DNA from 3 places in the Alkalimonas mucilaginosa genome. Region 1 is predicted to be linked to each of the others. Evidence: riboswitches for the same ligand, from Rfam matches in the RefSeq annotation. Region 1 holds a riboswitch; each other region holds the start of a gene.
What was found. Region 1 has a riboswitch for cyclic di-GMP ahead of QWF21_RS16555 (porin). Riboswitches for the same ligand answer to the same signal wherever they lie in the genome.
Positions count from the first base shown of each region.

Region 2: linked by a shared signal. The riboswitch ahead of QWF21_RS00195 (DUF3718 domain-containing protein) and the one ahead of QWF21_RS16555 (porin) in region 1 are both predicted to bind cyclic di-GMP.
Region 3: linked by a shared signal. The riboswitch ahead of QWF21_RS07340 (OmpA family protein) and the one ahead of QWF21_RS16555 (porin) in region 1 are both predicted to bind cyclic di-GMP.

Region 1 covers NZ_JAUGZK010000017.1:62,575-72,909, reverse strand. Annotated here, with positions in the region: gene recB (exodeoxyribonuclease V subunit beta) at 1-3,202, shown strand, start outside; gene recD (exodeoxyribonuclease V subunit alpha) at 3,199-5,391, shown strand; gene QWF21_RS16560 (type 2 periplasmic-binding domain-containing protein) at 5,457-5,849, opposite strand; gene QWF21_RS16555 (porin) at 5,862-6,998, opposite strand; cyclic di-GMP riboswitch class I at 7,097-7,185, opposite strand; gene QWF21_RS16550 (Orn/Lys/Arg family decarboxylase) at 7,278-9,581, opposite strand; gene adiC (arginine/agmatine antiporter) at 9,583-10,335, opposite strand, start outside.
Region 2 covers NZ_JAUGZK010000001.1:35,294-45,628, forward strand. Annotated here, with positions in the region: gene trmD (tRNA (guanosine(37)-N1)-methyltransferase TrmD) at 1-274, shown strand, start outside; gene rplS (50S ribosomal protein L19) at 297-656, shown strand; gene QWF21_RS00165 (DNA-J related domain-containing protein) at 757-1,353, shown strand; gene QWF21_RS00170 (3-deoxy-7-phosphoheptulonate synthase) at 1,609-2,667, shown strand; gene tyrA (bifunctional chorismate mutase/prephenate dehydrogenase) at 2,664-3,797, shown strand; gene QWF21_RS00180 (LOG family protein) at 3,809-4,699, opposite strand; gene QWF21_RS00185 (Na/Pi cotransporter family protein) at 4,845-6,455, shown strand; gene QWF21_RS00190 (MBL fold metallo-hydrolase) at 6,445-7,851, shown strand; cyclic di-GMP riboswitch class I at 7,935-8,025, shown strand; gene QWF21_RS00195 (DUF3718 domain-containing protein) at 8,152-8,523, shown strand; gene QWF21_RS00200 (chorismate mutase) at 8,578-9,729, opposite strand; gene QWF21_RS00205 (cytochrome b/b6 domain-containing protein) at 10,118-10,335, shown strand, end outside.
Region 3 covers NZ_JAUGZK010000004.1:208,320-218,654, forward strand. Annotated here, with positions in the region: gene flhB (flagellar biosynthesis protein FlhB) at 1-669, shown strand, start outside; gene flhA (flagellar biosynthesis protein FlhA) at 673-2,745, shown strand; cyclic di-GMP riboswitch class I at 3,062-3,151, shown strand; gene QWF21_RS07340 (OmpA family protein) at 3,307-4,170, shown strand; gene QWF21_RS07345 (sigma-54-dependent transcriptional regulator) at 4,167-5,480, shown strand; gene QWF21_RS07350 (flagellar hook-basal body complex protein FliE) at 5,495-5,809, shown strand; gene fliF (flagellar basal-body MS-ring/collar protein FliF) at 5,820-7,553, shown strand; gene QWF21_RS07360 (FliG C-terminal domain-containing protein) at 7,534-8,553, shown strand; gene QWF21_RS07365 (FliH/SctL family protein) at 8,557-9,195, shown strand; gene QWF21_RS07370 (FliI/YscN family ATPase) at 9,188-10,335, shown strand, end outside.

The DNA.
Region 1 (10,335 bases):
GGCATTGCTAACTGAAGCCATCGCTGCCAGGCAACAGCAGCAAGCGCAGCAGGCCGCCTTTGCCGCTTTGGAGCAGTCAGTACAAAAGTTATGGGCTGAACACTGGCCGGATCTTGAGCAGCAGTTGCTGGCATTGCAAAGTCGCTTTAATGCCACCCGGCATTATTCCAATACCACTGATAAGTTTCAGCGCATGTTAAGCGAGCTGGCGCAGTGGAGCCTGGGGCAGCGCGCCTTCGATAAGAAAATGGCCAATTTTGCCACCGGGCGTTTTGTCTGGAAAAAAGATCAGGCACCGGAATCCGAGCCGGATCACCCGGCCTTTGTCGCTATGGCTGCTTTGGCCGACTTGCTGGAGCAGCAGGCAGAGGAGGACGATGCGAGTCAGATCTGCCTGAAAGAGGGCATTTTAAGCCATGCCCTTTACTGGTGCCGGCGCGAGCTGAAGCGGCGGCTGAACCGCCAGGCACAGCTGGGATTTAACGACTTACTGACCGAGCTGCATCAGGCACTGGATCCCACCCAGGCCGGTGAGCACGCCAGCCAATTGGCGGCCGCTATTCGGGCAGCGTATCCGGTGGCACTGATTGACGAGTTTCAGGATACCGATCCGGTGCAATACGGTATTTTCAACCGCATTTACCGCATTGCCGACAACGATACCCGTACGGCCGTGGTGCTGATTGGTGATCCCAAGCAAGCCATTTACAGCTTTCGCGGTGCCGATATTCATACCTACTTGCAGGCACGGCAGGATACCGCCGGCCGCCATTACAGTTTAAGCCGCAACTTTCGCTCTACCCAGGCGGTGGTCGATGCCTGCAATCAGCTGTTTATGCAGGCTGAAGCCCATCCGCGCGCTGCCTTTCGCTTTAAAAGCGAGCATGGTGCCGATAATCCGCTGCCTTTTACGGCGGTCAGTGCCAGTGGTCGCAACGAGCAACTGCTGCTGGATGGCAAGCCGTTGCCGGCGCTGCACATTCAGCATCTGGCCGGCGATGAGCCCTGGCGTATCGGTGCTTACCGTGAGTACAGTGCGACTCAGTGTGCCAGCCGGATTGCCTTTTTGCTCAATGCCGCCAGTGCCGGACGCTGCCGCTTTGAGGGTGAACAAAGCCGGCCGCTGGCAGCAGAAGACATTGCGGTGCTGGTGCGCAGCCAGCAAGAGGCGCAGTTGATCAAGGCTGAACTTAGCAAGCTGCAGGTACCGGCGGTGTATCTGTCTGATCGCGGTTCGGTGTTTGCCACGGCCGAAGCGGCGGATGTGCTGCTCTGGCTGCGGGCCTGTGCCAGCCCGATGGATTTAAGTCTGGTGAAAGCTGCGCTGGCCACCCCAAGCCTTGGACTGTCGTTGCAACAACTGATGGCCTGGCAGCAGGATGAACTGGCGCTGGAAGCCCAGGTCCAGTGTTTTTTGCGCTTGCAGGCCTGCTGGCGCAGCCAGGGCGTCCTGGCGATGCTGCGTCAATTGCTGGATCATTATCAGCTGCCGGCCCGTTTACTGCGTCAGCAACAGGGCGAGCGGCAACTGACCAACCTGCTGCATCTGGCCGACTGGCTGCAGCAACAGGCAGTGCAGCTGGAGGGCGAGCAGGCACTGATCCGCCACCTGGCCGAGCATTTGGCTGAGCCGGGGGAAGAGCAGGTGATCCGGTTGGAAAGCGATGCGGCCCTGGTCAAAATCATCACCATTCATAAATCCAAAGGCCTGGAGTACCCGCTGGTGTTTTTGCCCTTTGTGGTCGGTTGGCGGCCCATCGATGGCAAGGTACGGCAGGTCCCTTACCGGGATGCGGGCTATAGCGGCACCGAAGTGGCCGGCAAAGAGGCCTTTCCTGCTGCCTGGCAACAAGCCGATGATGAGCGGCTAAGCGAGGATATGCGGCTGTTGTATGTTGCTCTGACCCGGGCACGGCATGGCCTCTGGCTTGGCACCGCGGCTGTTTGTCTGCAGGGCAAAAAAATGCAAAACCATCAGGGCGCTTTTGGCTATTTGTTCAACGGGGATACGCCTTACCAGCAACCAGCCGAGTTGCAGCAGCAGTTGCAGGATCTCCCTAGGGAGGGCGTCCTGCTGCAGCTGGAGCCAGAGGTTGACACTGAGCCTTATCAGCCTACAGAGGCGCTGCCACTGCTGGAGCCGGCCGCTTGCCCACAGCTACCACCTTATCAGCGCTGGTGGATAGCCAGTTACTCGGCCATTCGTTTTCATGCCCATGAGCACCATACGCAGGAAAGCCGCGCGGCAGCAACCGATGTAAGCGAGCCTGACGATGCCAAAGCGGCGCTGCAAGCCGAGCTGTATGCAGCAGACAGCGCCGGAATAACCGGGAATACAGCGAGCTCCCTGCGCCCAACTGTCTCGACCGTCTCATCACAGCTGATGCATCAGCTGCCCAAAGGAGCGGCCTTTGGCACCTTTATTCACGCTTTACTGGAATGGGCAGCTGCGCATCGTTATCTGGATAGCGATGGCCGCAGCTGGTCTGGTTTTGCTGCTGCGGTGCAGGATGCTGCGGGGCGGCTGGTGGAGCTGCAAAGCCGTTGCCAGGCTCTGGGGCTGGCAGAGGCTGCTGAGGCTCTGAGTGACTGGCTGGGGAGTTTTTTGCAGCAGTCAGTGCCAGTGGAGGCGGGCGAGCTGCCGCTGCAACTGATGGCATTAACCCCAGCGCAGATAGCGGTGGAGCTGGAATTTTTATTGCCCAGTGAACAGGTCAGCAGTTGTCAGCTGGATCGGCTGATCCAGCACTTTGTGCTGCCAGGGGAGGCGCGGCCACAGGCCGAGCCGGAGCAACTAAACGGTATGGTGAAAGGCTTTATCGATATGGTGGTTGAGCATCAGGGGCGCTACTTTGTGCTGGACTGGAAAACCAACAGCCTGGGGGATGAGGATAGCAGTTACCACCTACAGGCGATGCAGCAGGCGATCCTAAACCATCGCTACGATATGCAGTTGGTGCTGTACGTCCTGGCGCTGCATCGTTTATTGCAAAGCCGGTTAGCGGATTACGATTACGATCGCCATATCGGCGGCGCCTGGTACTGGTTTGTGCGTGGTGCTGCCGAGCCCAACCAGCACGGACTATGGCAGTACCGGCCAGAGCGGGCATTGATAGAGCAGCTGGATGCACTGTTTCAGGGGGAAGCCATGACTGATGCCCTGTGGCAGCAGAGCGATGCGGTGACGGAGGGCTTTGCATGACAACACAGAGCATGACAGCACCGAACATGACAGCACAGAGCGAAACTTCAAATGGGGCTAGGTTATTGCAGCAAGCGCAAGCCTGGAGTCAGGCCGGGCTTATCCGTAAGCTTGACTGGATGCTGGCCCAGTTTTTTTACCGGCAATTGCCAGAGCTGACCGAATTGGAGCTGCTGGCCATTTTGCTGTGCAGTGAGGCCAATGGTCGCGGCCATGTTTGTCTGGATATCGCTGCTACCCTGGCGCAAGGCACTAATCAGGCGCAGGGCTCTATTCAGACCCAGCCCGGGCGCAGTGAACTCTGGCAGCAGGCCGATGCCGGCTTAAAACAGTACCTGAGCGCTTACCGCATGCAGGATTGGCTACAGGTGTTGCAAGGCTCCAGCCTGGTAAGCTGCCAGTTGCACGATCAGCAAGCATCTTCCAATGCTCCCTTGGTACTGGCGGGTAGTGCTCCTTTTGTACTGGCAGGCACTGCTCATCAGCCGCTGTTGTACATGCGCCGTTACTGGCAGTACGAGCAGTTGATTGGCCGTGAAATAACCCGCCGTATGCAAGCCGTGCCGGAGCTGGCCGTAGCTTCTGTCGGGGCCTTGTTGCAGGGGCTTTTCCCACAGCATAAGCGTGCAATGCCTTTTGACTGGCAGATGGCCGCCTGTGCTTTAGCGCTGCGCAGTCGTTTTGCCATTATTACCGGTGGGCCCGGCACCGGCAAAACCACTACGGTGATCAAGCTGCTGGCACTGCTGCAGGGGATTCAGCTGACCGGGCAGCAAAAACCACTGCAGATCCTGCTGGCCGCCCCCACCGGTAAAGCCGCTGCCCGCCTGAATGAGTCCATTGCCCAGAGTTTGCAGCAGCTGGATGTGAGCGCTTTGCCGCTGCCAGAGCCTGAGCAGCTAAAAGCCTGGTTGCCGACTCAGGTACAAACCGTGCATCGCCTGCTTGGCGCCCGGCCAGACAGCCGGCACTTTAAGCATCAGCGGCAGAACCCGTTGGCCGCCGATGTGGTGGTGGTGGATGAAGCATCGATGGTGGATGTAGAACTGATGGCGGCGCTGGTGCAGGCCTTGCCAGCCAATTGCCGCTTGTATTTGTTGGGCGACAAGGATCAGCTGGCGTCGGTGGAAGCGGGTTCGGTGCTGGGGGACTTGTGTCGTTTTGCCGAAGCCGGCAACTACCGGCCAGACATAGCGGCCTATTTGCAAGACTTGTGCGCAGCCAGGGTGCCAGAGCAGTTTGTGGCAACAGAGGATGCCCCGGCGCTGGCACAGGTTACTGCGATGCTGCGCCACAGTTATCGCTTTAAAGAAGGGGGGGCTATTCATCAGTTGGCCAGCCTGGTCAATCGTGGCGGTACTGCTACTGAGGTTGAAGCTGCTGCGGCCATGGATCCTTCTGAAAATGCCCGTTCTGCAATAGCGGTTATCAAAGCGATAGCCGCTAAGCAGGACAGCCCGGTACAGTTGCTGCAGCAAAGTATGTCCACATCGGTCGGAGCAGTAGCCCGGACCACGGCATCCACTTTTGCAGCAACGTCTTTTGGTGATGCCCTGAAGGCGTTGCTGCTGACCGGCTACCGGCCGTATTTAACCGCCGTGGCTGAGTTTGATCCTGCAGCCGAGCCAGTGCAGCGTAACCAGGCTGCACTGCAGATTTTGGCATTGCAACGCGACTTCCAACTGCTTGGCGCTGTGCGCGAAGGGGATTGGGGCGTGCAAGGACTGAATACCCGCATCGAGCAGCTACTGGCCCGGCATGATCTGATCAAGCCGCAGGGCCAGGCCTGGTATCCGGGTCGGCCGGTGCTGATGACCCGCAACGATTATCACCTGCAGCTGATGAATGGCGATATTGGTGTCTGTTTAGCCATGCAGGAGCAAGATAGCATGGTACTGCGGGTAGCGTTTTCGGATGGGGAAGGCGGCATTCGCTGGGTGTTGCCCAGCCGGTTGCACAGCGTCGAAACGGTGTTTGCCATGACGGTGCATAAATCACAGGGTTCAGAGTTTGGCCATACTGCCTTGCTGTTGCCGGCGAGCAGTAGTCCGGTGCTGACCCGTGAGCTGCTTTATACCGGTATCACCCGGGCCAAAACAAGGTTTACCCTGATTTACGATAATGATGCTGTGCTGGCCAGTACCATAGCGCAGCGTGTGCAGCGGGCCAGTGGCTTTGCTTTGGTGTGATAGGGGCTTTAACCCAATAAAAATGCCGGCTTGAAGCCGGCATTTTTAATCAGTAAAGCAGCGCCTTAGTTGGCGATGGTAGCAATCACTCGTACCTGATCCGTCACGTCACTGGCAGGGATATAACCCAGGCTATTTGGATTGGCTGCAACAAACTCAATTTTAGCAGCGACTGAGTCGACCTCTACCGGTGGGCGGCCTTTGCCGGTAAAGACCAGGCGAGACCAGTAAGCTTTCATTTGTGCCGGGCTGCGACCCAGAGCTTCCTGCTCGAACTGATCACGCAGGGCATGGTTCTCTGGCAGGTTAACTGGCATCAGGCTACCAGCGCGTCCCATATAAATGCGAGACACTTCTTCCAGGCTGACATCGGCCGCTGCCGGGTGGGCGATAATAGCAATCTCGGCTGAACACAGCGTGGAAACCAGAGCGAATGCAGCAATCAGAGTTTTTTTCATAGCGATGGCTCCTTAAAATACCAAATCAATGCCGACGGTCAGCAACTGATCACGGCGATCGGCCACTTTATTTTTCTGCGAGCTAAACTGCATCTTCAGTGCGGCAGATGGATGGAAATCGTAACGGCTGCCGATATTCCAGGTATCGCGCTGGATGGTGAAGTATTCCACGGTCTCAGCAACGAAAGGGCGGAGCGGGTTGCCTTCGGCCATCGCCTGGTAAATTTCAGACCGTCCTTCGTTATCACGACGCTCAAAGCTAACAAAAGGTGTGTAGCTGTTGATGCGATAGCCAGCTGACAGGTAAAAACCATTCTGCGTTGGGATCACGGTATCTTTGGTACGGGCACGGACGATTTCACCACTCAAGACCAGACTGCCATTGTCGTAGCCAAGTGCTAGACCCATAAAAGCACTGCGGGCATCATCAATGCGGATTTGGCTGGCGGTGTCAGCAAAACCAGACTGCTCCAGCAGGTTCAGCAAACCGGACAGTTCGCCATCCTGATCCACCATGGTTAATTTACCGGTTAAATAAGCAAGTCTGGCGCTGAAATTGCCTTGTGTCAGTTCCCAGGTAGCCCCTGCCACCCGGTCGATATTGGCATCGAATGGCACCGGAGTCATGTTGGTGGTGCCGCTGTAGCTGCCCAGGATGAATTGTAAGGTGGAGTCAACCGTACCCAATTGACCAAAACGTACCAATGAAACGCCTTCCAGATTATTAAAATCCAAGTTGTAGACCGAGTTAGGAACCCGGGCCCAATCATAGGCATAACCAACATCCATGAAATCGGAGTAGCGGTAAAAGGGGGTCCGCAGACGGCCAGCATTGATCCGCGTCTGCTGATTCAGCTCATAAGTTAAATAAGCCCACTCAAATTCTGCTTTGAAGTCGTTGGCACCACGGCCCATCAATTGAGCGGTTACTGACAAACGGTCGGCTAAGTCGGCCTGCACCTGCAGTGCAAAAAGTGACTCATTTTTAAAGTCGACTTCTTTATCATAACCATACAAGTTATCTGAACTTGATAATGTGCTGCCTGCTTTGATGGAGGCAAAACCATTGAAACGAACATCTGCCTGTGCGGCTGAAGCGGTTGCTGCCAGTAGCACAGCCAGGCTGAGTTGTTTGATCTTTGATACCATGTTGAATGTCTACCCCGGTAGTTGATTGTACCACTGTGCTTTGGCAATCCAGCTGTTAACACAGTGCAATTTCCATCGAGGCAAGCCAATGCTTGAAGAGGTGCAGTCTGGCTGCCATAGGAATTCAGTTCCGTTAGGCCCATGACTTTGCGTGTTCAGCTTTTCAGCTGACTTGCCAGGATGAGGCGCGGATTGTACAGATAATGGTCAGACCTGTAAAGTAATACCGAATAAAGTACCAAGCCCCGGTTTATCACCAGGGCTGCAGGTGAATGACGCTCAGGGCAGGCACCAAAAGTGGTATTGGCCATCTTTGTGCACAGCACCCTCTACTTCTTTTTCAAAACCTGGGAAGGTGTTGCCCCAGTTTTGAAGTGACTGAATGTATTGCAGCCAGGGGCCATCTATCGGGCCGAGGTTTTCGCCTGGCATTACGATGGGGATGCCTGGTGGGTATGGCATGATACCGACTGCGGTGATCCGGTTGGCGGCTTGCTCCAGTGTTAATAGCTCGGCTTCATCTTGTTGTAAGCGCTGAAAAGCGGCCCGAGGTGTCATGGCAATTGCTGGCAATTGATCAAAGGCTGCTGCCTGCAACGCATCCATCTGGCTGGCGCGCATATAGGCGAACATTTCGTTGCATAGATCTTTAAGCCCCATGCCCTGATAACGCTCTGGCGCCTGAGCAAGCAGCTTTGGTAAGGCGTGCGCCAGATCGGTGTTGGCATCGTAGTGGCGTTTAAATGACAGCAGTACATTTAGCAATGTCCCCCATTTCCCTTTGGTAATGCCAATACTGAACAGGCACAGCACCATAAAGTCAGTGGTTCTGGATGGAATAATATTGTTTTGATACAGATAGGCACTCACCACTGCCGCCGGAATGCCATGTTCGCTTAGAGTGCCGTTGTCTGCCATACCTGGCACCAAAATACCTGCTTTGATGGGGTCGAGCAAACACCAGCCTTTGCTCAAACCAGAGAAACCATGCCAACTGGCACCTGGTTCCAATACCCAACAGGCAGGGTCGCTGCACAATTGATCTGGATCTGCATCGGCAAAATCAACCAGGCTGCCACTTTTATGGTCTTTGATCTGTGGTGCATTCCAACTACTAAAAAACCAATCCCCTTTTTGTTTAAACTCACGCTCTGCACGAGCCAGAGCCTGACGGAAGTCTACGGCTTCCCTAATCGCATCTTGGGTAAGGCTGTAGCCACTATCACCTTGCATCATCGCAGCTCCCACCTCATTGGAGGCAAAGAGGCTGTAGAGCGGTGAAGTGGATGCCTGCAACACAAAAGACTCATTAAAGCGGCTATGTTCTATCGGTCTTTTGCCATTGCGAATATGGATGTAAGAAGATTGAGACAATGCAGCCAGCAACTTGTGTGTTGAATGGGTTGCGAACACGGTTGGTGCATCTGGCGCATGCTCGCTGGGAGATCCACGCATGGCATAGCGTCCCTGATACATGGGATTGAAGCGTGCATAACCGTACCATGCCTCATCGAAATGAATACGATCGACACTGGCCGCAAGTAGTTCCTCGACTTGTTCTGCATGGGCGCACATGCCATCATAAGTACAGTTCGTCACGACGGCAAAAGTTGCTTTATTACCCTGTGCCTGAGCGGCTAAAGGGTGCTCTTCCAGTTGTTGCTGGATCCGGCTGGCATCGTATTGGTCTGGTAGCAACGGGCCTATGATGCCGTATCGATTGCGGCTAGGTGTTAAATATACTGGGATGCCACCGGTTAACACCAATCCTTGTTCTATTGACTTGTGGCAATTGCGATCGCATAAGGCAAATTGGTTTTCTCCAACACACGCCATGAAAATGGCGCGGTTTGAGCCGGAGGTTCCAGTGAGTACAGCATAGGATGCGTGGGCGCCAAATATCCTGGCGACAAAATCTTCGGAATCTTTCACCGGGCCACTATGGTCAAGAATTGAGCCCAGATTGCCGCGTTCGATACCACCATCAGTGCGAAACAGATTCTCACCGAAAAAATCAAAAAATATCCGGCCGATAGCTGTTTTAGTAAAAGCAATTCCTCCTTGATGACCAGGCGCTGCCCATGAATGCTCATCCTGTTGACTGTAACGTAACAAGGCATCAGTAAATGGGGGTAATAGCTTTTCCAGATAACGCCGAACAGCAGCCAAAACTCTACCTACGATAAATGGGGCGGTATCTTCAAGCAACCAGATGAACTCATCAGCCAGTTCCATTGCTTCGAGTGTCAGGCTGTGTTTTGCGGCTTTATCAGCCATAAGAAAAATGGGCATTGTCGCATTGCGGCTACGGATGATGCGCAATAACTCCATTGCTTGCTGATGGCTTTTGCTATCGTTGTTACCCAAAGTCCAGTCCAGCAAACAAGCGTGCAAACCTGCATCAGATACAATTGCTGCCTGTGCATCATCATAGGAAATGGCTTGCACAACTTCGGCATGACATTGCTGAAATTCATGAATCAATTCAGCCAGCACTCTACCTCTGGTGCTGTTGTACTCTGACAGAGTGTCATCAATTAATAAAATACGCTGTGTAAGTGGTTTGTTTGTTCTACTTAGCATACTAATCTCCTGATTTGTCCATTGCATCCAGTGGATACACGGGTTGATGCTTGCGGTTGTAATTGATGGTGTACATAGCAAGCGTGGCCATGATGATGATAAAAGCCCAAACGACTTGTGTGGGGTCAGTCCCAATCACAGCCCAGAGCGAGTAGGTAAAGGCAATGATCACGATACCTTTAAAGAACAACGTTTTTTCACCAAAATGCCCTTTGCCAATTAGCAACAGGGCGCAGCAGGTATAGAGATAGGGCACCAGGGTGAATAGTACGGTGACTGAGGACACGACATTAAACTGTTCGGTTGCTGTAGGTGAGATGGTCATGAGCTGTAAAGCTGTCATCAGCAAGCCAACTATGAGTAAGCCCGCAACGGGGGTACCGTGCTGATTTACTTTTGAGAAAATAGGGGGAAATAAGGTATCGTCAGCTGCGGCTTTAGCGCTTTGACCCGCCACAAGGATCCAGCCGCCTAAAGAGCCAAGACAGCCGATAGCGGCACATAGTGCTACAACAGCGCCACCAAAGTCGCCAATGGCGATTCGCACAGCCTCGCCAAAAGGAGATGCGCTTTCCCGCAGCACCTCATTGGGAACTATGCCCATAATAGCGGTACAGGACAGCACATAGCAGATAGCTGCGATCAAGACACCACCAATGGTTGCGATAGGAACATTCCTGGCAGGGTTTTTCACCACGCCGGCGGCCACTGAAGCCGTTTCCACACCGATAAAGGCCCAAAGGGTAACACTAAG
Region 2 (10,335 bases), on a different contig from region 1:
TGATTTATCGGCAGAGCAGGATTCGTTTGTATCCGGTTTGTTGGATTGTCCACACTATACCCGGCCCGAAGTGTTCGCAAACAAAGAGGTACCACCGGTTTTGCTGAGTGGTCACCACGACAAAATCAGACGCTGGCGTCTGAAACAGGCCCTTGGCAGGACCTGGTTACGACGGCCAGATATGTTAAATTCCCTGGCTCTGACTGAGGAGCAGCGACAGTTACTGGCTGAGTTCCAACAGGAACACCAGGCGCTGCAGCAGAAAGACAGTTAATTCCAGGTAACGAGAGATTGTTATGAGCAAAGTAAGCCAAAACATCATCAAGCAGCTTGAAGATGAGCAACTGAAGCAAGACGTGCCTGCGTTTGCCCCGGGTGATACCGTGGTGGTTCAGGTACGTGTGAAAGAAGGCGAGAAAACCCGTCTTCAGGCCTACGAAGGTGTAGTGATTGCCAAGCGCAACCGCGGCCTGCACTCTTCTTTCACTGTTCGTAAAGTATCGAACGGCGAAGGGGTAGAGCGTGTGTTCCAGACACACAGCCCATTGGTTGAGAGCATCACTGTTAAGCGTCGCGGTGCGGTACGTCGTGCCAAACTGTACTACTTACGCGATCGTTCAGGTAAATCAGCGCGTATCCGCGAAAAGCTTAACTAAGCACTTTTTGCTGCATCAAAGAAAGGCTGGCCCTGCAAGGGCTGGCCTTTTTTGTTTATCAGACTTGCACAGGCAGCAGGGCTCTGGCACTGTACGTACTATGCAAGCACCACTTCCTACCCCACAGTTACAGTTACTGCAAGGACAACTGGAAACCATTCTGTTGCAAAGCAGTGGCATGGTGACTGAACAGCAGTTGTTGCAGCGCCTGGGTCTGCAGCTGACCAATGCACCTTCGGATCCGCAGTATGCACTGTTTCAGCGCCATTTCGTGCTGCAGCACCTGTTGTATTGCATTCAGCAGCAATGGCTGGCCGAAGAGGTAGCCTGGCTGGATATTGGTCTGGCCAAAGCTGAACTTTTACCCTATCAGGGCCAGCAGCTATCGGCCCAGGATCAAGGCCGTGCACAGTATTATCTGGATTGGCAAAACTTTTACCGGATGGATGCGGTCACTCTGGCGCAGCAACTGGATGATTTCTGGCAACAGTTTGCCAGTAGGACGGTAGTTACACCGCAGTTAAGTCATCAGCAGGCCTGCGAGCTACTGCAGCTTAGCTGGCCCTGCCAGTTAGCAGTGTTAAAACGGCAATATCGTATTTTGGCATTAAAGCATCATCCGGATCGCGGTGGTGATGCTGAGCACTTTGTGCAGATCCGTTTGGCCTATCAGCAACTTAGCGCGGAATTGCGCTAATAGCCACTTTCCCTCCCTCCTCTGCTGTACATAAAAGAATACAATATTCATGATGCGCTCATTCTGCTTGTGCCTTGCAAATAATGGCTTTGCAGGGGTTGAAAGTGCCTTTCCATCTGGTTACACTGACTTTCTGTAATTAATTAAGTACATAATGTATCTTTAAGTTTACGGCTGGCGTCGCCTGCTCCGATCAGACGGCAACATGGTCGAGTCTGCCATACACTTAAGGGTGCTTTCCCAGGAGCTACTGAGATGACAACCCGAGTTGACGATCTGCGCATTACCGCAGAAAAACCTTTAAGTCCCCCCAATGTCTTGAAACAGGCTTTACCGCTATCCGAGCAAGGGGCTTTGTTTGTACAGCAATCGCGGCAGACCATTGCCGATATTATTCATGGCCGGGATCCCCGCTTGCTGGTGGTGACGGGGCCTTGCTCGATTCATGATCCGGTGTCTGCACTGGAGTACGCTGAGCGTTTAAAAGAGCTGCAACTGCGTTACAGCGATAGCCTCTACATTGTGATGCGGGTGTACTTTGAAAAGCCGCGTACTACGGTAGGTTGGAAAGGTTTTATCAATGATCCCCATTTGAATGATTCGTTTGATCTGGAAACCGGCCTGACCTGGGGACGTGATTTGTTGCTCAAACTGGTGGATATGGAGCTGCCAACGGCAACTGAAGCACTGGATCCTATCAGCCCGCAGTACATGTCGGATCTGATTTGCTGGGCCGCCATTGGTGCCCGCACAGTAGAGTCCCAGACGCACCGCGAAATGGCCAGTGGTTTGTCGATGCCGGTTGGCTTTAAAAATGGCACCGATGGCAACCTGAGCATTGCATTAAATGCCTTGCAATCGGCAGCCAGCCCACATCGCTTTATTGGTATGAACCAAAATGGAGAAGTAGCACTGGTAGAAACTCAGGGTAACCCGGATGGCCATATTATTCTGCGCGGCGGTAAGAAGCCCAATTACGATGCAGCCAGCATGGCTGAGGCAGTGGCGGCGTTGAATAAACTGGATTTGGCCACTGCCATTGTGGTGGATTGCAGCCATGGCAACTCCAATAAAGACCATAATCGGCAGGGCCTGATTGCCAAAGATGTGATTGCCCAGCGACAGGCTGGCAATGCGGCCATTATTGGCATTATGCTGGAAAGTCATCTGCATGCCGGTCGTCAGGATATTGTGGATGGTAAAGCGCCTTTGTATGGGGTTTCCGTAACAGACGCCTGCATTGACTGGCAGACCACGGCCGAGCTTCTGGCAGACTGTCATCTGCGCATGCAAACTCAGGTGGCAGCTGCATGAGTCAAACACCGGAGCAACAGGCACTAACGCCTTTGCGCCAGCAGATTGATGCCATAGATACTGAGTTGGTACAACTGCTGGCTCGGCGTGCCAAGGTTACTGCCGAGGTCGGACGGGTGAAACAGCAGTTTGGCTTACCCGTTTATATGCCCGCGCGTGAGCAGGCTTTATTGCAAGCCCGGCGGGCGCAAGCAGAGCAGCATGCTTTATCGCCAGAGTTGATCGAGGATGTACTGCGCCGGGTGATGCGCGAGTCTTACCAAACACAGGAACACAGCTTTGTCTGTTGCCGGCCAGGCGGTGGTAAAGTGGTGGTGGTCGGTGGTGCCGGAGCCCTTGGCAGCCGCTTTGTCAGTTTGTTTCAGCGTTCTGGCTATCAGGTCGAGGTGCTGGAAGCCAATGACTGGCCCAAAGCGTCACAGTTGTGCCTGGATGCTGCGATGGTGCTAATGGCAACCCCCATTACGCTGACGTGCCAGTTGATTGCACAACTGCCTGAATTGCCGGATGATTGTGTGTTGGCGGATCTTACCAGTATTAAACAGCAACCTTTGGCGTGCATGCTGGCAAAGCATGCTGGCCCGGTACTTGGGCTGCACCCGATGTTTGGTCCTGATGTCAGCAATCTGGTAAAGCAGGTGATCGTGGTGTGTGATGGCCGTTTTGCCGGGCAAAGCGACTGGTTGCGGCAGCAACTGGTGGTGTGGGGGGCGGAACTGGTCGAACAAAGTGCCGCCGTGCACGATGAGCGGATGCAGTTGATCCAGGGCATGCGCCATTTTACCTCTTTGGTGTATGGTGTTCATCTGGCGGAAGAGCAGGCAGAGCTCAGTGAGTTACTGGCTCTTAGCTCGCCAATTTACCGGTTGGAGCTGGCCATGATCGGCCGTTTGTTTGCACAAAATGCCGAGCTATATGCTGATATTATGCTGTCGTCAGCCCAAACATCAGAATTGCTTGAGCGTTATCTGCAGCGCTTTTCGCAGGTACTTGGCCTGGTGCAAAGCGCCGATAAAGCGGCGCTGATGGCGGAGTTCACAAAAGGCAAAGCCTTCTTTGGTGAACTGGCTGGTCAGTTTCTGGATGAAAGCCGGCAATTGCTGCAAAAGGCAACCGATGGCAGAAGTTAGCTGCACAAAGCTTAGATGTTTGCCAACTGATAAAAATCACGGATCACTTGCCAGGCTTGTTGCGGTGTATCGACAAAGCTGATTAGTGCCAGATCACTGGCACTGATCACCCCGGTCTCTACCAGCAGATCAAAATTGATCAGTTGTCGCCAAAAAGTTTCATCGTACAACACCACTGGCACTGCTTCGGCTTTTTTGGTTTGTAGCAGGGTCAGGGTTTCAAACAATTCATCCAGGGTGCCAAAGCCGCCCGGAAAAGCCACCAGAGCGCGGGCACGCTGTAAAAAGTGCATTTTACGAATAGCAAAGTAGTGAAACTGAAAGCAAAACTCTGGTGTAATGTAAGGGTTGGGGTGTTGCTCTTTCGGTAGCACAATGTTCAGACCAATGCTGGCACTGCCTGCTTCCATTGCGCCTCGGTTAGCAGCCTCCATAATACCAGGGCCACCACCACTGATAATGGTTAACTTTTCTTCTGGCTTACGCTGACTGTGCTCTGCCACCAGGTAAGCAAAATCACGCGATGCCTGATAATAGCGGCTATTTACCAGATGTCGTTTAGCTTGTTGAACTTTCTGCTGAAGATGGTGATCTTCCGGCATTTTCTCCAGCGCGATTTCTGCCTGCTCCAATGCTGCTTTGGCTGCTTCCGGAGCCAGGAAGCGGGCACTACCGAATACAACCAAGGTGGCATCAATGCCGTGTTGCTCCAGCACCAACTGTGGTTTTAAATACTCCAATTGCAATCGGACATGGCGTAGCTCATCCTGCAGTAAAAAGCTATGATCCGCAAAAGCCAGTCGATAGGATGCATGATCCTGCAATTGGTTAATCGCATCCACCGAGTCTTGTGCACTGTTGAAATGGCGCCGGTGCAATGCATTGTGGTGGTTGTTGGACATAATTCCTCCGGAATAAGTGGTTGTTTTTTAAGCGGTCCGGTGCAGTAAAAAGTGCGACCTGCTTTGATTTAAACTAAGATTAACTGGCATTGAACTATGTCACAATGACGCAGTGTTACCGTAGAGGAATTTTAGCAGCCAGATGATGACCGATGGATTAATGGCGCTCGGCGCCCTGGGCCTTATTTTGCTTGGCATGGAGTGGATGACACTCGGCCTGAAAAAAGCTGCTGGCAATAATCTGGTGACGGGCTTACAACGCTGGACCGGCAAGCCGTTGCATGGCTTGCTGATAGGTACGGGGGCCACAGTTGCGGTGCAATCATCTACTGCGGTGACTGTCACCACCATTGGTTTTGTTAACGCCAACCTGCTATCACTGCGCAATGCTGCTTATGTGATTTATGGCAGCAATGTGGGCACTTCCTTTACCGGTTGGTTCGTTGCTTTGGTTGGCCTGCAATTTAAAATAGAAGCGCTGGCCCTGCCGCTGATTGGCATTGGTATTTTGCTGAAATCTTTTGTTAAGCAGCGAAGCTGGCAAGGCAGTGGCCAGGGCTTGGCCGGCTTTGGTTTGATGTTTTTGGGCATCGGCCTGTTGAAAGACAGTTTTGATGCAGCTTTTGTCAATATCGAATTTGGCTGGTTGGTAGATATTGGTTGGCTTGGGCTCTTGTTGGCTGTGGTGATTGGCGCTTTGCTAACCACTGTGATGCAAGCTTCGGCGGCGGTGATTGCTTTGGTGATCACCGCCGTTGCCAGTGGGGTGGTACCCCTTAGTCTGGGGGCTGCTTTTGTCATTGGCTCTAACCTGGGCACTACCTCGACCGCTATTCTTTCTGCTCTGGCGGCAACAGCCAAGGCCAAACGGCTGGCGATGTTGCATGTGATTTTTAATGTAATAACTGCCGTGGTTGCGCTGATGTTACTGCAGCCTTTGCTGTGGTTGTTATTGTGGTTGCAGCAGTTGCTATTTGATGTGCACCATGCGGCTTTTAGTCTGGCCTTGTTTCACACCTTATTCAACGTGCTTGGGGTACTGCTGATGTGGCCGATCAGTGACCGGCTGGTGTTGTGGTTAAATGGGCGTTTTCGTCGAGAGCCGAGCAATCGGTTGCGGATGTTGGATCAGTCCAGTCTGGCGATCCCGGCACTGGCGCTTAAAACATTGACCATGGAGCAGCAGCATGTGTTGCAGCAGTTTTGTCGCTTGGCTGGCAGTATGGATCATAAACCGATGGAGCAGTCGGTATTGGATGAGTTGCGTCAGTCGCAGCGCACCATTGCCCGATTCAGTAGCCAGTTAGGTCAACAACCGCTGCAATCTGCTGAGTCCGATTTGTTGAATGCTTTAGCGAAAAGCCAGCTGAGGGTAGAGCTTTTGCTGCAAATGCTGCCGCAACTGGAGCATCGCTTTGAACATGATCGCGCCGGGATCCGGCTGGAAGCCGAATTCTGGCGTCAGTTAGCTGCGCTGGATTTACCGGCCGGAACAGGCCAGATTTCAGCCTTGTATCGCGAGATTAGCCGTTGGCGTACTGCGGAGAAACAGCAACTGGTGGCCCCTGCGCAATTAAGTGCAGCCTTGCACAGTGGTCATGGGGGGGAGTGGTTGTTACGATTGGCTGAGCTGCGTCGTTTTGATCATCACCTGACCAAGGCCATGCTGGGGGTTGCCCAGATCCAGCAATACTATGAGCGGCAGCAAGAGGCCGTGAGCACAGCGACAGAAATAGGAGAGCTCGATGCCAGTTAATGCGCAACTTACCTTTATCGGAGGGGCTGGCCAAGTCACCGGCTCCTGTTATTTACTGGAATTAAACGATAAAAAGATACTGCTTGATTGCGGTATGGTGCAGGGGGGCGATCAGATACGCGAGTGGCACAAATTCCGTTTTCAGTTCCGACCCAAAGATATTGATGCGGTGATTTTGTCGCATGCTCATATTGACCACAGTGGCTTATTGCCTTTGCTGGTCGCCAAAGGTTTTCATGGCAAAATTTACTGTACCAAAGGTACCGCTGAGTTACTGCCTGTGTTGTTAAAAGATTCAGTACATTTGTATTTAAAAGATCTGGAATGGAAGAATAAACGAGCAGCCAGGGCAGGAAAAAAAGAGATACAGCCGGTGATGCAGTTAAGCGATGCTGAACGGGTAGTGGCTTTATGCGAACCTCAGCCCTACAACAAGCGGTTGGTACCAATGCCCGGCATGGAGCTGGAGTTTAACGATGCAGGCCATATTCTGGGCTCGGCCATTGTCCAGCTCTGGTTGAAGGGCCGGCAAGGCATGCGGCATCTGGTGTTTTCCGGTGATTTGGGAAATCCTGCTACGGTGTTGATGCACGATCCGGCGCAGATTGAGCATGCGGATGTGGTGCTGATGGAAAGTACCTATGGCGATCGCAATCATCAGGATGTGGAGCACACCGTCGCGGAGTTTGCTGCGGCACTGGATGCCGCCTACGAGGCCGGCGGTAATGTTTATATTCCGGCTTTTGCACTGGGCCGCTCGCAAGAAATCTTGTACTACCTGGGGGTGTTGTATCATCAGGGTAAATTGAAACAAAAAGTTGTGTTTTTGGACAGTCCGATGGCCATTAGCATCACTGAAATTTACGACCGCTTTTTCCACAGTATGGATCCTGACGATACCCGGGTTTTAAAACAGCAGAACGTGCGCGATCTGGCGTCGTTTTTACCGATCCTGAAGCTATCGGAAACAGTGGAAGACTCGATGGCCATTAACCGCTTTAAACAAGGGGCTATCATCATTGCTGGCAGTGGGATGTGCAATGGCGGTCGTATTGTGCATCATTTCAAACACAATCTGTGGAAGAACTCGAACCATCTGATTTTTGTTGGCTTTCAGGCGCAAGGCACTTTAGGACGCCGGCTGGTGGATGGTGAGCAGCGTATTAAGCTGTTTGGCCAAGATATTGTGGTTAAAGCCAAAGTCCACACCATAGGGGGCTTTTCTGCCCATGCTGGCCAAAGTGAGTTGTTGCAGTGGGCTGAGGCCATTGGTGGTCAGCCAAAATTCTGGTTGGTACACGGTGAGAGTAAAGCGCAACAGGCCTTGCAGCAGGAAATGATCCAGCGCGGGCTCCAGGTTGAGATAGCCTCACAGGGCCAGCAAATAAGTCTTTAACCGGTTCGACCGGTTCACTTATTTAAACGATGAAATTTTTATGACGCTATTGCCAAAGTCGTTTGAACTGGTTACTATGTGCACACTTCGAAAGGCAAGACATCCGAAAGGGTGATCACGCAAAGCTTCAGGTCTAAAGGAAACATCGTTTCCCATGATAGCTGGGCTGCCATTAAGCGTCGTCCTGACCTTAATGTGAACTGCAAACAGCAGTAGTCATATCGACCTTTCGCAAGCACAAGCTAATCACCATTCAAAGATGAATGGATTCTGACTAATTACTGTTTTTGGAGCCAGAAAATGAAATTGAAATTTGTAGCTTTAGCGTCTGTTCTTGCAGCCACTGGTGTGTTCAGCTCACAGGCTCAGGCCGATCAACAACTTGCCCTGTCTATTTGCTCCTACGTTGCAGCAGATAGCCGTAACGATTTACGCAAAACCCTTAGCGATCACCGTCTGCGCTTGCGCAACGTTTATGATGGTATCGTATGTGATGGCTTGCCGCTGGTGCGTCATGCTATTCGTCACAATGCCAACGACACTGCGGACTTTATTATCCGTCAGTTACCAGGCAGCCAGGTTGCTAATTCTGGTGATATTGAGTGGGCAGAAAGCAACGGCTTTTCTGGCTCGCCAGTGATTGAATCCATTCGTGCCCGTGCTAACAGCTAAGTAGGCACCCCCTGTTTTATAGAAGGCGCCCGAGTGGCGCCTTCTTTTTGTGTGCTAAGCCGGTACTTCAGTTGGCTGTATATCTTCACTTGGGTAGCAGCCAAGTACTTTAATAAATTTAGTGATGCGGTTTAGCTCTTCCAGTGCCCGGGTCATGGCGTAGTCGCCTGCATTGGCCAGTACATCGACATAAAACATTTCTTCCCATGGATTGCCCGGAATTGGCCGTGACTCTAACTTAGCCATGCTGATGCCGTGGCGTTTTAATACCGTTAAGGCGTCTACCAAAGCACCGGGTTGTTGGCCGGTAAACATAATAAAGGTGGTTTTGGCGGGTATAGCCTTGGCCACACTGATGGCTTTACGGGCGACCACGATAAAGCGACTGACATTGTCTTTTTGATTGGCCAGATCCCGGGCCAGTACCTCCAGGCCATAGATTTTACCACCAGCTTCACCACCAATCGCTACGATGGTCGGGTCCTGTTTTTGCTGCACCCGCTGAAAGGCATCGGAGGAGCTGTCGCAATACTCTACCTTGATGTTGGTCAGGCCTAACAAAAACTGGCTGCACTGAGCAATCACCTGAGGGTGAGCACAGATTTGCCGGATTTGGTTGAGGGCTGCGCCGGGCAGGCCCAGTACACAGTGATCTATCGGGTGGGTCAGCTCACCAACAATGGATAAACGGGTGTGTTGCAGCAGATCATAAACCTCATTAATGCTGCCGGAAGAGGTATTTTCTATCGGTAGTACGGCATAATCGGCATGGCCGGTTTCAACCGCTTTGATGATCTCATTAAAGCTGTCGCAGCCAATATCGATAATCTGCTCAGCACGGCGGGTAAAGTATTTTTGTGTTGCCCAGTAGCTGTATGAACCCTGACCTCCCAGATAAGCAACCTTGACGGATGGTCCTTGCATACCCCGCAGCTCCCCCTGCAGTTTGGCTTGTTGTTGCAGTACAGAGTCTTCAATAATCACATGAAATAAACGGGTGACGTAATGTGCATCCAGCTCCATTGTTTTGCCACTCTCGATCAGTCGCAGCAGTAACTCTTCCTCACGCTGTTGATCACGAATGGGTTTGTTCTGGCTGATTTTTGCCTCAGCAACCGCAAGAGCCAGTTTGCGTCGTTTGGCCAGCAGTTGCAGCAACTCCTGATCAGTCTGTTGGATTTGTTGTCGTACTTCGGTAAGTTCCATCACGGATCATCCTCGTTGCATTAGTGTGTCGGTGTTTGGTGGCAAAAAAAAACCTCCCATGGTGGGAGGTTTTAGGTGTTCAGCACGCGCGCAACACTACCTCCCGGATTGGGTGGTAAAGAAGCTAAAAAAGAAAGTGTTGAATGTGCGTCGTTTCATCTGGTTTTTTTATCAGTCTGGATGGCTAAAGTCAACTAATAAATAGCTGTCGGTTGTATCTTTGTTTGATATTCTTTTGTGATCCTGTGGCCAACTAATGGCTTATGCTAGAATCGCAGGCACAAGGTTGTTGGTTGTGCTGCAAACCCATTTACTGAGTGGGTGGCCATTAGCGAGTATCTATCCAGCCATAATTAGCAATCCATTGGGTAACATTCAGGAGTTATGCATGAAGGTTATGAAGAAAGTGTGGGATCCTGCGGTGCGCTTTTTCCATTGGAGCCAAGTAGCACTGTTGGCCGGGCTTTGGTATACCGGCACCGAGGGATTGATGGAGTGGCACCAATTGCTGGCATATACCCTGGCCGCAGTATTGTTGGCGCGAATTTGTTGGGGATTTTATGGCAGCCAAAGTGCCCGTTTCAGCCAGTTTGCGGCTAATCCGCT
Region 3 (10,335 bases), on a different contig from region 1:
TATGGCTTTTTAAGTCAGCTCTGGACACGCTTGCTGTTTTTACAACGGATGGGGTTCACTGCCGCCCTGCAGGAAGGCTTTGCCCTGTTGGCATTGAGTTTGATGATCACAGTCACTTTGTTGTTGCTGGTTGCAGCGATAGATGTGCCTTATCAGCAGTACAAGATTTCCTCCAAGGTGAAGATGACCAAGCAGGAAGTCAAAGAAGAGCGGAAGTCGTCGGATGGCAGCCCGGAGATTAAAGGGCGGATCCGTCAGATCCAGTTCCAGATGGCGAATCGGAAAATTGAGGAGCGGGTGCCGAAGGCCGATGTCATCGTAATGAACCCAACCCATTATGCGGTGGCGATTCGCTACAGTGAGCAAGATGCCAAAGCCCCTTATGTGGTGGCGAAAGGCATTGATGAGATGGCGCTACGGATTAAAGCGGTGGCGCAGCGTCACCAGGTTGAAGTGCTGGAAGTGCCGGTATTAGCCCGGGCGGTGTATTACTCGACCCGGGTTGATCAGGAAGTCCCGAAAGGTTTATACACGGCGGTCGCCTATGTGCTGACCTATGTGATGCAGTTAAAGGCATATAAAAATGGCCGTGGTCAGCAACCAGCCCCCTTACCGGCGCTGGAGATCCCGAAAAGTTTGTTAGATAAAGCGAATGTCCGAGGTAGTTAAACAGTGAACTGGCGAACTCTTACCCAACCTTACACCGCAATACCGGTGCTACTGCTGGCCATTTTGGCAATGGTGGTGTTGCCATTGCCCGCCTGGATGCTGGATGCATTGTTTACCTTCAACATTGTACTGTCCGTGATCGTCTTGTTGGTGGCGGTATCCAGTAAGAAGCCGCTGGACTTCTCAGTGTTTCCAACTGTGTTGCTGGTGGCTACCCTGATGCGGCTAACCTTGAATATTGCGTCAACCAGGGTGGTTTTGTTGCATGGCCATGAAGGCTCTGATGTTGCTGGTCGGGTGATCCAGGCCTTTGGTGAAGTAGTGATTGGCGGCAATTACGTCGTCGGTCTGGTGGTGTTTGTTATTCTGATGGTGATTAACTTTGTGGTGATCACCAAAGGGGGCGAGCGGATTTCGGAAGTCGCTGCCCGCTTTACACTGGATGCCTTACCCGGCAAGCAGATGGCGATAGATGCCGACTTAAATGCCGGTTTAATCGGCCCGGAGCAGGCAAAAGAGCGACGCAATGAAGTGGCGCGCGAGGCCGATTTCTATGGTTCCATGGATGGTGCTTCCAAGTTTGTGCGTGGGGATGCCATTGCCGGCTTAATTATTCTGGTGATCAACCTGATTGGTGGCATCAGCATTGGTGCCTTCCAGCATGGTCTGAGCATGGGGGAAGCCTTCCAGCGCTTTGCCTTGCTGACCATAGGTGACGGCTTAGTGGCGCAAATCCCCTCGTTACTGCTGGCCGTAGCGGCGGCCATTATCGTGACACGGATGAACGATGAAGGCGAAATGTCCGATGAAGTGGGGCGGCAACTGCTGGCATCACCACGGGTACTGTTCACCACTGGTGGCATTATGCTGATCCTGGGGCTAGTCCCCGGTATGCCGGGGATGGCTTTTATTGGCTTTGCTTTGCCGCTTATTTATGTTGCCTGGCGTATGCAGCAGCGGGTGGATAAGGGCGAGCTGGCGCAGGTGGAGCAATTTACCGAGACCATAGTGCAAACCCCTTCAGCGCTTAGTTGGGAGGATATCCCTTATGTGGATCGTATTTCGATTGAGCTGGGCTTTCGACTGGTCTATCTGGCCGACAAAGACAAAGGGGAGGAGCTGGTGCAGACCTTGCGTGGCATTCGTAAAACCTTGTCTGAACAGAGCGGTTTTTTGTTACCCGAAGTGCGGGTGCGGGATAACCTGCAGTTAAACCCGCAGGAATACCGTATCAAACTGGCGGGGGTGCCCTTAGCAACCGGCCGGTTAAATCCGCAGCAGTTACTGGCACTGAACACCGGTGAAGTCTATGGCCAGTTGGATGGGGAAATAACCCGGGATCCGGCCTATGGCCTGGAGGCCGTCTGGGTTGAAGCTGACAACCGGGCGAAAGCTCTGAACCTGGGGTACTCGGTGGTGGATCTGGCTACCGTGATCGCCACCCATGCCGGCAAAGTCATTAAAGAGCATTTGGCCGATCTCTTTGTGTATGAAGATGTAAAACAACTGAATAAGCGACTGGCTGCGGTAGCACCAGTACTGGCCGAAGCCCTGGATAAAGCCCTGAGTGATACTGTGCAGCTGAAGGTATACCGCCTGTTGCTACGTGAACAGGTCAGTCTTGGTGATATTCTCAGCATTGCCAGCACCCTGCTCGACAGCAGCGAGGTGACCAAAGATCCTATTCTGCTCACGTCCGATGTGCGCTGCGCTTTGCAGCGGGCGCTGGTGCGGCAAATCAGTGGTGACAAAGAAGAGCTCAGTGCTTATACGCTGGATGAGAAGCTGGAGCAAACGCTGCAAAGTGCGCTGAACCAGGCGATGCAGGCGGGTAAGGTGGCGCTGGATAGTTTTCCGGTTGCGCCCAATCTGCTCAGTCAGTTTCAGCGCCATATGCCACTGATCAGCAGCCAGATGCAGCAGCAAGGTTTAACACCAGCCCTGGTAGTGGTGCCACAATTAAGACCTTTGCTGGCACGTTATGCCCGTACTTTTACGCAAAACTCACTGGCGGTGTTGTCCTACAATGAAATCCCGGAAACGGTGCGGGTTAACGTGATTGGGGCCTTGGGTTAAGTGGTGATTGAACGGTCAGCCAGGCTGAATAGTGGGCTGTCATCTGCTGGTCACAGCCCGGTGCTATGGTTGCATTTCCTGGCGAAATGGCACCGGTTTATTAACATTAATGTCTTGCATAAGCTACTCTGGTCCGAACAGTTACGGCAGTGTATTTGTGATAGGTGAAAAAATGTACGGCGATAAGCCTTTGATTTTAAAAAGTAAACACCATGGTGCAAGAAAATATGCTTGCCTTATGGTACTGATTTAGTTATCGTTTAATTTGTTCAGTTTCAATTCATAATCAGCACTGCTGTTTATGAAAAATGTTAAGACAATTAAAAGGCAAACTGCACCGAAAGGGCAGGACGCAAAGCCTCCGGTCTACAGCGTATGTGTACGCTACGATAGCGGGGTTGCATTAGCTTAGCGGCATCCTTCTGGGTTGCCTCTGTCTGCGCGGCTGTCCGCTGCAAAGCAGAGCGCTTTTCTATGCAGTTTTCCTTTTAGTTTCTTCAACCTTGGTGTTGCTGCCTGGCAGTGACCGTTGTGGTTTATTAAAAGGTTTACGATGTGTCTATGGTATTTCTGACTCTCTGGTTCACTGCCGCAGCTGGTGCCCTGCCTGCACCTGTGCTGGTGCAACCGGCGGAACGGGCTGACTGGCAGTTGCACGGCAGTGCCTTTTATTGCCGTATGCAACAGGAAGTTCGTGGTTTTGGCCAGGTAAGTTTCCTGGTAGAGCCCGGTTATTCTCTGCGGCTGGAATTGGAATTGATACAACCGCATCAGGCGTTAACCGAGGCCAGTGTGATGGCCCGGCCTGCAGACTGGCAGCAGCGCATCGTTGCCACTAGCTCCTATCCTTACAGTGCTGAGTTGTACCACGACCGGCAGGTTAGCTTTATCGCAGCGGCTTTGCCGCTATTGCAACAGATACAATCCGGCCATTGGCTGGAGTTCGAGTTGGGTGCTCCGGGTCAGGTACAACCACTGTTACTCACCAGTGTGCGTGGCGCGGAAGCTGTCGCGCAGTTTCGCCGCTGCATCGCACAGATGGCACCGCTGTCCTGGCAACAAGCCAGAGATAGCGACATTCCATTTGAAGCTGGCCAGCGTACTCTCACCCGACCACAGCTGGCGCAGTTGGCTCAACTGGTGCGTTATCTGCAATTTGATCCATCCGTCCACAAAATTCTGATTGATGGCCACAGTGATGATGTGGGTACCTCGTTAGCCAACCGACTGGTATCAAAAGAAAGAGCCGATGAAGTGGCTGCACAGCTGATCGAGCTGGGTGTCAAAGCCGCCATGTTGGAGGTGAGGGCCCATGGTAATCGCTACCCATTGTTACATCACCAAGGCGCGTCTGGAGCGACGAACAGTCGGGTTACCGTCCGACTTATTCGCGCAGGAACAGAACAGGAGGTTACTACTCGATGAATGTTGCTTATGTCCTTTGGATAGCACAACAACAGCCGGATGCGGAAATCCGCCAATGTATCTGTAGTGAAGGCTATCAACTGCTGCATACCGCCCAGGTTACTGACATCGTCAGCTTGTGCCATGATTATGAACCGGCGCTGGTGTTTATCGATTGCGATATGACACAAATGGCGTTGCCGGATTTGGTCAGTCTGGTGTGTCGCAAGCTGCCGTCAGCACAAATTATCAGCATGGTGGGTAACGACCAAAGTGTAGTAGCATCCGATACCTTACAAAGCGGCGCAATTGATTATTTACTGAAGCCTTTTTTTACGTCTCAGTTAAAAACGTCCATTCGCAATGCCACAGCAATGAGCCGGGGCTTACAAGATCTGGTCGCGGTTTCGCATGCAAGCCGGCAGATTTTGCAGTTGGCCAACCGGGCCGCGCAAACAGAAGCCAGTGTGTTGATCCTTGGCGAGTCCGGCACAGGTAAAGAGCGTTTGGCTAACTTTATTCATCAGGCTTCAGATCGTGCCGACCAGCCTTTTATTGCGGTGAACTGCGCTGCCATTCCTGAACATATGTTAGAAGCCATGTTATTTGGCCACAACAAAGGCGCCTTTACCGGGGCCGTAAACCAGCAGATTGGTAAATTTGAAGCCGCCAATGGCGGCACTATTTTGCTGGATGAAATTTCAGAGCTACCGCTGGCGCTGCAAGCCAAGCTGTTGCGGGTACTGCAGGAGCGTGAAGTAGAGCGGCTGGGCAGCAACCATCGCATCAAGCTGGATATTCGCGTGATTGCCGCCAGCAACAAAAATCTGCGCAGCCAGGTGGAGCAAGGCTTATTCCGGGAAGATTTATTTTACCGGCTGGATGTGTTGCCACTCAGTTGGCCGGCCTTGCGTGAGCGGCGGGACGATATTTTGCCACTGGCGGAGTTCTTTCTTCAAAAATACGGCAATGGCAACTATCGCTTAAGTCGTGACGCGGCGAATGTGCTGCTGCAATACAACTGGCCGGGCAATGTGCGTGAGCTGGAGAATGTGATGCAGCGGGCATTGGTGATGGCTCGTGGTATGGAGCTGCAAATTGCCGATCTGAATTTACCGCAATGCCATCCACAAGCGGCGGCGATTTGCGCCAGTTTGTTAAAACAAAGCAAGAAAAATGCTGAGTTTGATTACATCTTAAATGTACTCAACAAGTTCAACGGTCACCGTACACTCACTGCCCAGGCATTGGGGGTGAGCACCCGTGCCCTGCGTTACAAATTAGCTGCCATGCGTGAGCATGGTGTCAACATTGATGCATTAGCTTCTTAAGGATAACGATGATGATTTCACCCGTAAACAGTCAAAGCCAGATGCTGGACATGATGACCAGGTTGCAGCAAGTCGCCGGGAATGAAGGCATTGCGCCTGCCCGCAATGACAGCGGCATCAGCAGTGATTTTTCCCAGGTCATTCGCGCGGTAAACCAGCAACAGAATATTGCCGCGGATCTGATGACGGCTGTGGATACCGGTCGCAGCGATGATGTGGTTGGCGCTATGGTTGCGAGCCAAAAAGCGGATTTAAGTTTCTCTATGTTGCTGCAGGTACGCAATAAAGTATTGAGCGGCATCGATGATGTGATGCGGATGTCATTGTAAGGACACTGTGATGAAAGGTGAAATTGTAAAAGCCACGCCAGCGGCTGCCAGTGACAGTAACTTGCGGGAGAAGGTTATTAACCTGTCCAGCCGTTTCAGCTGGTTGCAGGCCGGGGACCGGAGCATTGCGTCCATTGCCTTGCTGGCAACGCTGGTGGCGGCCACCATTGTGTTAATTCTTTGGACTTCCGCCAAGAATTATGTGCCGCTCTATGGCAACCAGGAGCATTACGACAAAGCTGGAATTCTGGAAATACTGGACCGGGAGAAGGTCACTTTTCGTATTGATACCAACACCGGCAATATCATGGTGCCACAAAATCGTTTAGCTGATGCGCGCATTATGCTGGCGGCTCGCGGTGTCAAAGCTGCCATGCCTGAGGGGCTGTCGACTATTGGTGACAAAGTCACGATGGGAACCAGTCAGTTTATGGAGTCCATGCAGTATCAGCATGCCTTGGAAGGTGAGTTGGCACGTACCATTATTACCATGGATGGTATTCGTAACAGCCGGGTGCATATGGCTATTCCGAAACGGAGTTTGTTTGTTGGCCGGCAGGAAGAGAAATCCGCAGCTTCGGTGATGGTGGATTTAGCGCCGGGCTATGAGCTAAGCGGTAATCAGGTCGAGGCGATTGTGAGCCTGATTGTTGGGAGTGTCTCCGGATTGGATCCCCGCAATGTATCGGTGGTGGATCAACGAGGCCGGTTGCTGACCGGTGATTTGTACGACGATGCCCCAATCGGCAAAGAAACAGATAAGAAACTCGCCTTTGTGCAGAAGCTGGAACGCAATATCGAACAGCGTGCTGCCATTATGCTGCTCCCTATTTTAGGCGATGGCAACTACCGCATTCAGGTGTCGTCTGATGTTGATTTTAGTGTGGTCGAAGAAACCCGTGAAGCCATCGATCCTGCCTCAGTGCTTCGCTCCGAGTCGGTGAAAACAGATACCATGCTGGATCAACTGGCCATGGGGATCCCTGGCGCGTTGGCAAATCAGCCACCCCTGCCGGCCGATCAGCAAGCCGCAGACAATAATCAGCGTACCTCTGAACGCAATGAAAGCAGCCGGCAGTTTGAGAGTGGCCGGGCGGTGACCCACACCCGCTATGAAGTGGGGAGGCTCCGGTCAATGAGTGTGTCGGTGTTGGTGAATCAGGGAGCCGCCGGCGAGGAAGGCTGGACCGAGGCGCAACTGCAGCAATTGGGTGAGATGGTCAAAATTGCGACCGGCTTTCAGGCCGAGCGTGGTGACCAGTTCAATATTACCAGTTTTGATTTTATGCCGGTAGCGCCCCTGACCACCCCACTGGCGGGTTTGCCCTGGTGGCAGTTGCCGGAGATCAGAGAATACGCCCGTTACTTGTTTGGCAGCTTAATTGCGCTGGCGCTTATTCTGTTTGGGGTCCGGCCCTTGGTCAATCATCTGATCAGTGGCAAAAAGCAACGCCCTCTGGATACCGAACCGACGGCTGCTCTGCCGCAAGATGAGCCGGTTGCAGCATTGTCTGACCGTCAGGCAGCTTCGCTGAATGACAGTGCGACAGACAATCGTCAAGCAAACAGCGGGGATATGCCGCAGCCTGGCTTTAACGTCATTAGCTTGCCACAGGTTGGCTCTGAATTTGCTGAGCAAATTGCTCATATGCAGCTGTTAGCCAGCAAAGAGTCTGAGCGGGTCACCGCAGTGATTAAATATTGGGTAGAGCAGGGAGTCAGCATTGAATCAACTAAGATCTGAGTCTGGCCGCAGCATCACCGATCTGGATCGGGCGGCCATTTTATTGTTGAGCATGGGCGAAGAAAATGCAGCCGGTATCATTAAAAAGCTGAACCGGCATGAAGTCCAGGCTTTGTCTGAGCGGATGGCGAAAATCACCAATGTGACGCAAGAAGATGTTGCGTTGATTTTGCAGGACTTCTTTGATTGCTACCGCAGTGAGAGTGGTGTCAGTGGTGCTTCCCGGCTTTATCTGGAACGAGCGCTGGACAGGGCTGTCGGGCGCAAGCTGGCGCGGGGTATGCTGGATGATATCTATGGCGGTGCACTGGCAGATGATATTCGCCGGTTGGAATGGGTGCCAGCAGAGCTGTTGGCGCGCTTTTTAGAGCAAGAGCATATCCAGATGCAAGCACTGCTGCTGGCATTTTTACCAGCCGAGCAGGCATCTGCCGTGATTATGCTGTTTCCCAAACCGAAGCATGACGATATTTTGTATCGGATTGCCAGTTTACGCGAAGTAAGTGAACACGTGATGGATGATTTACGCCATACACTGGATGCCTGCATTGCTTACGTTGGAGAGCAGGTTGGGGCCCGGGTAAATGGGGTGGAAAAAGTAGCCGAAATCATGAACCGGTACCGCGGGGATAAAGCCGAGATCATGGATTTACTGAAACTGCACAATGTAGAAACGGCGGAAGCGGTGCAGGACAAAATGTACGACTTTGGCTCGCTGGCGCGGCAAAATGCGGATGTATTGGCGTATTTGCTCAATGAAATTCCGGATGAACTATGGGTGGTTGCGCTCAAAGGCTGTGAGGCAGAGCTGCTAAACAACATTATGGCGGCCTTGCCAAAGCGGCTGGCTCAGGTGTACCGGCAGCAAATTGAAAACACCAAAGCACAAACCATCAGCAAAGTTGAAGCGGCAAGGGCAGAGATAATGCAAATGATCCGGCAAATGATGACCAAAGGTGAAGTGGACTATCGCCTCTACGAAGAAGCAACCCTGGGGTAAATGATGGCGGACCTGTATCGTTTTCCCGGTGTGCAACGTGATACATCCCTGCAAAGCATTGAGCAGCAAGTGCAACTGGCCTATGAGCGCGGGTTGGCTGAAGGGAAGCTGTTGGGTATTGATGCAGGAAAAGAGCAGGCTTTACACCAGGCTGAGCAGCAGGCACAGCGTACGGTGGATGAACAATCCAGGCAGGCTGTACGGGCGCTACGGCAACAATTCGAACAGCAATTGCAGCAGTTACAGCAGCAATTGGCAGAGCATCAGCAACTGCAGGAACAGCAGTTGGCCCAGGCCCTGTATGAATTGGTCAGTACCCTGGCTGAAAGTACCCTGGAAGCAGAGCTCAGTGTGCAACCAAGGCATTTACTGCAGGCCGTGCAGTCATTGCTGCCGCTGTTGCAGTTAAAAGAACAGATCCACACGGTGAAGCTGGCACCAGAGGATATGCTGGTATGGCAGCAATTGGACGTCTCCACCCTGGGCAGTGTGCAGTTGCAGGCTGATCCCAGTGTCACCGCCGGCAGTGCGGTCTTTGTGGGGGCGGCGCAGTTGCACCTGCTAGACTTTCGTCAGCGCCTGACGGCTATGTTGCCGCAGCTGCAGCAGCAATTGCTGGGGGGGACCGATGCCGGTGCTTGAGCGCTTACAGCAAGCAACACAACAGGTGCAACCTGGCCCACTTAGCCTGAGTTTTGGCACCTTGGTGCGGGTGAATGGCATGATCCTCACGGTTGCAGGCGGTCAGTATACCCTGGGGCAGCGTTACCAGGTGGAAGGGCAACATGGCCACTGGATCGAAGCGGAAGTGGTTGGCTTTGATCGTGACCAGGCTTTTTTAATGCCTCTGACGGATGCCAGTGGTTTAACAACCGGGGCCCGGGTACGGCCGTTGATGCAGGATCAGGCACTCACAGTCAGCCATGCTTTGCTTGGACGTGTGGTCGATGGCTTGATGCAGCCGCTGGATGCCGGCCCGGCTTTGAACAAAGGTGAGCCTATCACAGCGCAATTGACCGCAGTGAATCCCATGCAAAAGAAAGGGGTCACCACACCACTGGATGTTGGTATTAAAGCCATCAATGGCTTGTTTACTGTTGGCCAAGGGCAGCGGCTGGGTTTATTTGCCGGCTCCGGGGTGGGAAAAAGTAAATTACTTGGCATGATGACACGCTTTACCAGTGCTGATGTGGTTATTGTTGGCCTGGTGGGAGAGCGTGGCTGGGAAGTTAAGGATTTTATTGAACACAGTCTGGGCCGTGATGGCATGCGTAAAGCTGTGGTGGTGGCGGCTCCGGCCGATCAGTCGCCATTGTTGCGAATGCGCAGTGCAGAGCTGGCGCACCGGTTAGCGGCCTGGTTTCGTGATCAGGGCTTGCATGTGTTGTTGCTGGTTGACTCGTTAACCCGGTATGCCCAGGCGCAGCGGGAGATTGCCCTCTCTGTTGGCGAGCCACCTGCTACCCGGGGCTATCCACCCTCGGTGTTTAGCAAGCTTACTCAACTGGTCGAGCGTGCCGGTAACAGCAACGACAGCTCTGGCAGCATGACGGCTATTTACACGGTACTGGCCGAGGGGGATGACCAGCAGGATCCGATTGCCGATGCCGCCCGTGCTATTCTGGATGGTCATGTGGTGTTAAGCCGGGAGCTGGCTGAGAGTGGTCATTATCCGGCCATTGATATCGGTGCTTCAATCAGCCGGGTGATGCCCAATATTGTCTCAGAGCAACAACTGAAGCACTGTTACAGCCTGAAGCGTTTGTATGGCCGTTACCAGGA